Regions from separate parts of the Paenibacillus amylolyticus genome, predicted to be linked through region 1. Evidence: predicted binding sites of a transcription regulator. Region 1 holds the regulator's gene; the other holds the start of a gene.
The links. The regulator LexA, encoded in region 1, represses DNA repair genes until DNA is damaged. The targets are predictions, from matches to a motif close to CGAACATATGTTCG.
Positions count from the first base shown of each region.

Region 2: recA (recombinase RecA) is a predicted target of LexA. The motif match lies at 1,147-1,160, and genes of this name have one in related genera.

Region 1 covers NZ_CP145892.1:4,017,236-4,021,835, reverse strand. The annotation lists gene V6668_RS17855 (hypothetical protein) at 79-390, opposite strand; gene V6668_RS17850 (aldehyde dehydrogenase) at 1,122-2,423, shown strand; gene lexA (transcriptional repressor LexA) at 2,529-3,155, opposite strand; gene V6668_RS17840 (LysM peptidoglycan-binding domain-containing protein) at 3,452-3,829, shown strand; gene V6668_RS17835 (DUF896 domain-containing protein) at 3,925-4,134, shown strand; gene V6668_RS17830 (hypothetical protein) at 4,260-4,600, shown strand, end outside.
Region 2 covers NZ_CP145892.1:2,601,365-2,605,964, forward strand. The annotation lists gene V6668_RS11780 (competence/damage-inducible protein A) at 1-986, shown strand, start outside; gene recA (recombinase RecA) at 1,230-2,294, shown strand; gene V6668_RS11790 (regulatory protein RecX) at 2,577-3,314, shown strand; gene rny (ribonuclease Y) at 3,625-4,600, shown strand, end outside.

The DNA of each region.
Region 1 (4,600 bases):
GGGTACACTTTAGAATTCAGAAGCCTTCTTTTAGTATTGTTATATTTAATATACGTGAATTTTATTGTGATGACAAAATTACTCCATTTTCGTTACGTAACCTTCATAGTTTCCGTAATATAATCCGTTTGAGTAGGTAGTAGATGCTAGATTGAGTACTCCATACCAAACTCCATCAGCATAAGTATATGTCTTTGGAACATACTTCGCATCTCCATACTTATTGTTAGCATCTGAATATCTCACATATTTTTGCGTCGCCTGAATCGTAACACTTTGTGCAGTTACAGAACCTTGAACAGAAGATGAGGCAGAAGCAAGTGATGCTGGAACAGCAATACTTGCTACTATAGCAGTGAGCGCTCCAATTGTGGCTAGTTTCTTTTTCATGTAAATACCTCCTAAATTTTTTTGAATGAATTATAAAACTTTACTTTCTAAAAATACCATATAATTCTATGTAAAATTATGATATATATTACATTGTGATTTGTATTTCTTCCCCTACAGATCTACTAACGTAACTTCCAAAAATTCCTCCAACTGATTAAATAGTATATCCAATCTAAACAGATTTGGACGATCATGAAATGCAGCGGATGAGTGAGATACTAGATGACTTTTTTTAATAGAAGTAGTACAAGTTGATTTGATATTATTTAACCCTTTCTTCGAAGACAGCTCTCAGATGTAGTTGTTGGATTAAAATCTGCTCGTTGTGAAGTTGTGGCCGGGAATGGATAAATCATCTGAAAGCAAATTGCCAAAACATGTCCCCTGATTCTTCTTCACTTGCCCACGTAACATTTTTGTGTTTATCTGTGACCAAGGCTTACCTTTATAACAAACATATTCGTTCGTCGATTTAGATAATCGCAAAACTCACTTTTCATTAATATTAAACTGTCTGAAGCAAAAGATTTAAATCAAACTTCCTTAGAAATTCTGATAGCCATGAAATAGAAAGGAATACTAGCATTCACTCATTTAAAATTCCAACCATCGTTCAAATACATACAAATGGATGTTTCATTTGTATGTTGAAAGTTTCATATAGAAGAGGTATACTTTAATTAAATTTTAAACAATTTAATTTTAAATAATTAATTGGAGATGTTAATATGGATCAGGCAAAACAACTGGTGACAGATCAACGTACATTTTTTTATACAGGACAAACTAAAAATATTGAGTATCGGATTAATTCACTTCAACAGCTTAGAAAAGGAATTGAAAAGTATCAGCAACGGATTCAAGATGCACTTCGGGCAGATTTGAACAAATCAGAGGCGGAAGCTTACGGTTCCGAGATTCGCATTGTTCTGGGTGAACTGGATTTTGCATTAGAACACCTGCAGGAATGGGCTGTACCAAAACAAGTCCCAACCAATTCGGCTATGCCGGATGGGGTGAGCACCATTTACCCTGAACCATACGGAGTGGCTCTTATTATTGCACCTTGGAACTATCCTTTCCAACTGGCCTTTGGTCCACTGATTGGAGCAATTGCAGCCGGTAACTGTGCAGTTATCAAGCCTTCTGAATTAACACCAGCGGTATCTCGTCTGACATATGATCTGATTCAGGAGATCTTCCCTCAGGAGTATATCGCCGTTATGGAAGGGGAAGTTGAAGCCAGTACAGCATTGTTGAAAGAGAAGTTTGATTATATTTTCTTCACAGGAAGCACAGGTGTTGGTCGCATTGTTATGAAGGCAGCTGCGGAGCATTTGACTCCTGTAACCCTGGAGCTAGGGGGCAAGAGTCCTGCTATTGTCCATAACGATGCAGAACTGAAGCTGGTGGCCCAGCGTATTGTTCGTGGTAAGTTCCTGAATGCAGGCCAAACTTGCGTTGCTCCGGATTATTTGCTTGTACATGAACAAGTTCATGACGAATTGATCAATCTGATTGGCGCAGAGATCAAAGATAAATTTGGGGACGATGTGTTACAGAACGCTGATTTCCCGCATATTGTTAACTCGCGTAACTTTGATCGGTTGTCGAAATTCCTAACAGATGGCAAAACGCTGATTGGTGGACGTTCTGTACGAGAGCAGTTGCTCATTGAGCCGACTGTACTTGGAGATGTGAACTGGGAATCAGCTGTCATGCAAGAAGAGATCTTTGGTCCGATTCTTCCTGTATTTACGTACAGTGACCTGAATCCTATGCTAGATGAGATTGTTCGCCGGCCAAAACCATTGGCGCTATATCTCTTCACACAGGATGAGCAGCTGCAGGATCAGGTTCTGAATCAAGTATCCTTCGGTGGGGGATGTATTAATGACACACTTTCTCATATGACTTCACACTACCTCCCGTTTGGTGGTGTAGGAGAGAGCGGTATGGGCTCATATCACGGACAACAGAGCTTTGATGTGTTCTCGCATCACAAGAGTGTTCTGAAACGCAGTGAATAATTAGCCGCTAAAATAACATAAACATGAAAAAAAGAGGTTGTCCTGTTGATCAGGATAACCTCTTTCGTATTTCATTACATCTAGTTTTGTTACTCAAGTTAAATATTAATGAATATCTCGGAAAAGGCCAATGACTTTACCCAGAATACTAACATGTTTCAAACGTAAAGGTTCGAAGGTCGCATTCTCCGGTTGAAGGCGAATATGATCTTTCTCTTTATAGAACGTTTTCACTGTAGCTTCATCGTCTTCAGTCATTGCAACGACGATATCACCGTTATCAGCAGTTTGCTGTTGACGGACAATAACGTAATCTCCGTTAACGATTCCAGCTTCCACCATGCTATCTCCGACTACCGAAAGCATAAACACTTTCTGTTCGCCTACATAATGTGTAGGAAGAGGGAAGTAGTCTTCAATGTTCTCGGTTGCAGTGATTGGAACCCCGGCTGTAACCTTACCAACAACAGGAATACGTGCAACGCTATGAGCAAATTGATGAGAATGCTCAGATTCTTCTTGGCTCAAAAGCTCAATGGCTCTTGGCTTGGTAGGGTCGCGTCGGATCAAACCTTTTTTCTCCAAACGATCCAAATGTCCATGTACTGTTGAGCTGGAAGCCAGTCCAACCGCTTCACCAATTTCCCGTACGGAAGGAGGATACCCCTTCAACCGGACTTCATTTCGTATAAACTCCAGAATAGCCTGCTGCCTGCTGGATATCTTCGACATACCGTATCAACCCCATTTTAGTAACGTTTGGGAAAATTATAACATAGAACCTCCGTTCGTACAAACATAAGTTCTAAATAAAATAGCATTAAATCAGTGTTTTTTAGCTTATAGAACAGAAATTGTCCAAAAGTCAGAGCATAATACTGCAAATGTTTTGTAAAAGGACTTGAAATAAGATATTTCTCCTTCAAAAAAGAAGCGAACAATTGTTCTAAAAATCTATTGAACAAAACAAGTGTTCGTGTTATATTGATTCCAACAGATAGGAACAAACGTTTGGAGGCGGGTATTTAATGAGATATTCTACTTATCAAAGCATTTATGAACCAATGAATTCGGAACTGGTGAAGTCTAACATAGGGAACTACAAGAAGGTTTTAGCGCGTTTCAAGATTTCTTCATGGATGTTAAAGGTAGTCATTACCTCTATGATTATATTTATTGGATGCAGCACCGTTTTAACTGTATTTGCCGGCAATGAGAATGCTGTTCTGCCTGGAGGAAAGATAGCTGTTTCACAAGGGGAAACATTATGGAGTATTTCTTTGGAACATAAACCGACGAATATGGATACACGTATATATATAGAAGCAATTAAGAAAGTGAATCAACTTCATACAACTTCCATCCAAGTGGGACAAGTACTAGCTCTACCGCAATTTGCAGAATAAAATGCACATCAATGAGTGTTAGCGCGTGTCAGCTTGACAAGCAGCCTTTATAATGGCAAAGTTAATATGACTTTGTATTTTTGGAGGGGACAAGCTTGGATATAGATAGTCTGGTAGCACGCATTAACGAATTGGCTCGTAAGCAAAAGTCCACTGGATTGTCGGAGGAAGAGCTTGCTGAACGTGCCGAGCTAAGAGAGATTTATTTGAGTAATATTCGCAGCAATTTCAGACAACAACTGGATACCATTGAGATTGTTGATGATGAGAATGACAAAGGCCACCAAGGCAAACTCAAACACTAACGAAACCTAATGATATCATTATGATATTTAGGTTTCTTCCTGGTATTTTGAGTGTACAATTTATAGGGGGAAATGTAGGTTTGCAATTATGTAAGCCGATACAAAGACACATAAGGGGGATTCTCATGTCGCGTTCGTTCGAGAGAACGGTTAAGAAAAATTCCAAGCAGTTAAATCAGCAACGCAAAAAAAGTGGTCAACCAATCACAGGTACACCAGGTGAAGAAGTCTTTAAGGGACGCAGTCTTTTGTTCCCTATATTTTTGATTGGTCTCGCCTTTTTGTATCTGTTTATGAGCACGTTCCTTGTGCAAGCTCCAATGACAACTTGGGACTGGGTGACCATGCTGCTTTACGTATTTTTGGCAGTCATCTTCATGCTTCGACGTCCATACATCAAGATTAGCAGTAATCGGATTATAACGACGAAGGGTAATCGTGAACGTTCAATTGGGGTTGACGATAT
Region 2 (4,600 bases), 1.4 Mb from region 1:
CAGATCGAATGGCAATGGACAAAATTGAGAGCTTTTTCAGAGATCGTAATGTGGATATGACAGAGAATAACCGACGTCAGGCGATCGTTATTGATGGCGGAACACCTCTGGCCAATGAAACGGGCCTCGCGGCAGGAAATGCGATTTCTGACAATGACAAATATTATGTTGTGATGCCTGGACCACCTAAAGAGTTGATTCCAATGTTTGAACAGGAAGTCAAACCTTGGCTGTTCCAGCATGTACTCACAGAAGAGATGCCGATCTATTCCCGAATGCTCAAATTCGCAGGTATTGGTGAATCTGCTCTGGAAGATCGACTTCTGGATCTGATTGACGCGCAGACAGACCCTACGATTGCTCCTTACGCGAGCGAAGGCGAAGTTACGGTACGTGTCTCCACAAAGGCTGAGAGTGAGGGAGAGGCGAAGCTGAAGCTGGATGCGATGGAAGTTCAGATTCGGGAGCGTTTGACAGAACATCTCTACGCGAACGAGGATGTGCCTATAGAGTACACGATTGTAACTATGATGTCTGACATGGGGCTGACGCTCAGCGCTGCTGAGAGCTGTACAGGAGGGCTTGTCATGCAAAGTCTGACCTCTGTACCCGGAAGTGCGTCAATGCTCAAAGGTGGAATTGTTTGTTACTCCAATGAAATTAAAGAAAAGTTGCTGAATGTGCCTCATGATTATCTGGAAGGTGAAGATGCACCTGGGGCGGTAAGTCCAGAGGTTGCAAAAGTGCTTGCTGAGCAGATCCGCATGATTGGCGATGCTGATTTTGGCTTGGCTGTTACCGGTGTAGCTGGACCGGGATATTCGGAACGCAAACCACCCGGACTTGTCTTCATCGCTCTTGCTGAACGTGGAAAAGAGACGGAAATTCATGAGCTGCGTATTAATGGTAATCGCGAGACGGTTCGCATTCGTTCAGCCAAAGCGATTCTCTATCGCTTATGGCAAAAACTTGTGGCGATGGATTGATTAGTTAATAGCTTCGATTGCATTTACAGTTCCAAGCAAGTATAATTAAGGAAGACGGAAGAACCGTAGAATTAGGCTTTACAGCCTTGTTTACGGTTCTTTTTTCTGTTTAATGGAAAGTTTCCTTGAGGAAGAGGCGCCTCGGCCTTTACAAAAAAAACGAATGTATGTTCGAAAAAAAGCTTGGCAAACGTGTTAAAACAAGGTATCATTATCTTATAAACAGTAAAGGGTGTGAGCTTATTGTCAGACCGTCGTGCCGCGCTTGATATGGCGCTCCGTCAAATAGAGAAGCAATTTGGTAAAGGATCCATCATGAAACTGGGTGAGTCCACTCATATGAATGTGGAAATTATTCCCAGTGGTTCCTTGGCTTTGGATATTGCATTAGGAACAGGCGGCTTGCCTAAAGGCCGTATTGTTGAAATATATGGACCTGAATCCTCTGGTAAAACAACCGTAGCATTGCATGCTATCGCTGAAGTACAAAGAGCGGGTGGACAAGCTGCATTTATCGATGCCGAGCATGCTCTTGACCCACAGTATGCAAGCAAACTTGGTGTTAATATTGATGAATTGCTTCTGTCTCAGCCAGATACGGGTGAGCAAGGGCTGGAAATTGCAGAAGCTCTTGTACGCAGTGGTGCAGTAGATATCGTCGTTATTGACTCTGTAGCCGCATTGGTTCCAAAAGCAGAGATTGAAGGCGAAATGGGCGATTCACACGTTGGTTTGCAAGCGCGTTTGATGTCTCAGGCGCTGCGTAAACTGTCTGGTGCAATCAGCAAATCCAAAACAATCGCAATCTTCATTAACCAGCTTCGTGAGAAAGTCGGCGTTATGTTTGGTAACCCGGAAACAACACCTGGTGGTCGTGCTCTGAAGTTTTATTCCACAGTACGTCTGGATGTGCGTCGTATTGAGAGTATCAAATCAGGCAATGACATGATTGGTAACCGTACTCGTATTAAAGTTGTGAAAAACAAAGTGGCACCTCCGTTTAAACAAGCGGAAGTGGATATCATGTATGGCGAGGGTATCTCGAGAGAAGGCAGTATCATTGACATTGGTACAGAGCTGGACATCGTTAATAAAAGTGGTGCTTGGTACTCCTACGAAGGCGAGCGTTTAGGACAAGGCCGTGAGAACGCAAAGCAGTTCATGAAAGAGCATAAAGATATTGCTGACATCATTGAACAAAAAATTCGTGTAGCCAGTAACTTGGTTACTGCAGTTCCTGCGCCAACTAGTGAAGAGCAACAAAAAGAAGCAGCAGAAGAACAAGAACTGTTTGAAATCAACGAGTAATCTCTCAAAACCTCCCTTGTAGGGAGGACCCTGAGGGTGTTCCCCACTGGACTCCGTAAACTTATCTGATTGAGCTTGGATCAATCTGGATAATGGATTGTAGTGGGAGTACTCGTGCTGTCTAACAGCCCCTGTCCCAATGGACAGGGGCTGTTAGCACGCTAACTGTGGAGTAAAGGCCGGGTAGAGTTCCCGGTCTTTTGTATTATTGGTGTTCTTCGTCTTATCTGAAGGTGTGTTTGGCGTAGTCAGAATGAAAATGTTATGAAAGGGGAGACCAGAATGGATCAACATGACGAGGATTTATATGAAGAAGCAGAACAGGATGGCCTATCCCAATTTCCGGACAACGAAGAACTTATTATTACACGTGTAGAACGAACGAAGAGCAGGCAAGCTCGTTATCGAATCACTTTTGGCATCCACTCCATTACGGTTCTTGAAGATGTGATGATTAAATACAGGATGACTCAAGGTAATACGTTTATGAAGAAGGATCTGGAAGATATCATTCTAGCTGACGAGCGACAGCGGACGTATGCACAGTCTCTGCGTTTTTTGGAGCATAAGCCACGTACGCGCCATGAATTAAGTCAGAAACTTCGTCAGAAGGAGTTTGCTGCACCTTTGATTGAAGAGGCGCTGGATCGGCTTGAGCGGGAGAACCTGGTGGATGACGATCTATTTGCGAAGGAATGGACAAGACAGCGTATGGAGGGCAAGCGGAAGGGAAAACTGTGGATAAGGCAAGAGCTGCGTCAAAAGGGCATTGCCAATGATCTCATTGTTGAGGCACTAGAAGGGATAAGTACAGATGCGGAATTTGAGACTGCTTTGAGTGCCGGACGCAAAAAATGGAATCAGGTCAAAGGGGACGTCAAAGAGAAGAAAAATAAAACGCTTCCCTTCCTAATGAGACGTGGTTTTTCAATGGATATGGTGCGCAAGGTCGTGAATTGTTTAATTGAAGAAGATGAGGCTGGGGACCCTGAAGATGACGAAGCGTTGTTATGGGATTAGCAGACTAGAGTCTCTATACTGCATTCTCTTGACAATTTCTTTCGTCAAATACTAAAATGGACATGAGTCTGTAAGAAATGGACAACCCTTTTTCCTTCCAAAAAAGCGGTTTCGGTTTCTTAAGATTTATACCATTCTTAATTATGGGTTCGCTGGAAACAGTGAATAGTACGTGGAAACATGTACATGTGAAATGAAAATCGGCGGGGGATCGCCGTGAGTATTCGTTATTCCCAAACATATGTAAGGTTTGAAAACTGCAAATTGACCCAAGGAATGCCTTGGAGGAACCAACGAGGAGGTGAACAGTATGGAAATTGCAATCACGATCGCTCTCGTTGCAGCCGCGCTATTCATTGGGTTCGGAGTAGGATATTTTATTCGCAAATCTCTTGCAGAGGCTAAAATCTCTAGTGCGGAACAAGCTGCCGTACAAATCGTGGAGAACGCGAAGAAAGAGGCAGAAGCACTGAAGAAAGAAACGGTGCTGGAGGCGAAGGATGAAATCCATCGCATTCGCGCTGAAGCTGAAAAAGACACTCGTGAACGTCGGAATGAAATTCAACGACAAGAAAGACGATTGTTGCAAAAAGAAGAGTCGCTGGATAAAAAATTGGAATCACTCGAACGTAAAGAAGAGCAAGTGGCTAACAAAGAGAAACGAATTGATGAGACTCAGCAGCAGATCGAAATGATTTACAAAAACCAGGTGACAGAGTTGGAACGTATATCCAACCTCACCATGGAAGACGCACGCAGTATCATACTGTCCAACGTAGAACAGGAAGTTCGTCATGAGACGGCTCAAATGATCAAGGACATTGAACAACAAGCGAAGGAAGAAGCGGACAAAAAGTCCCGCGAGATTATTACACTCGCCATCCAACGTTGTGCGGCTGACCACGTAGCGGAAACAACGGTATCTGTTGTTACCCTGCCAAATGAAGAAATGAAAGGCCGGATTATCGGTCGTGAAGGACGTAACATCCGTGCGCTTGAAACCCTTACAGGGATTGACCTCATTATCGATGATACGCCAGAAGCTGTTATTCTGTCGGGCTTTGACCCGATTCGCCGTGAAATCGCCCGTACTGCCCTGGAGAAACTGGTGGCTGATGGACGTATTCACCCGGCACGGATTGAAGAGATGGTTGAGAAATCCCGCAAAGAAGTGGATGAGCGCATCCGTGAATACGGTGAGCAAGCTACCTTTGAAGTGGGCGTGCATGGTCTGCATCCGGATCTGATCAAAATTTTGGGCCGGTTGAAGTTCCGTACAAGTTACG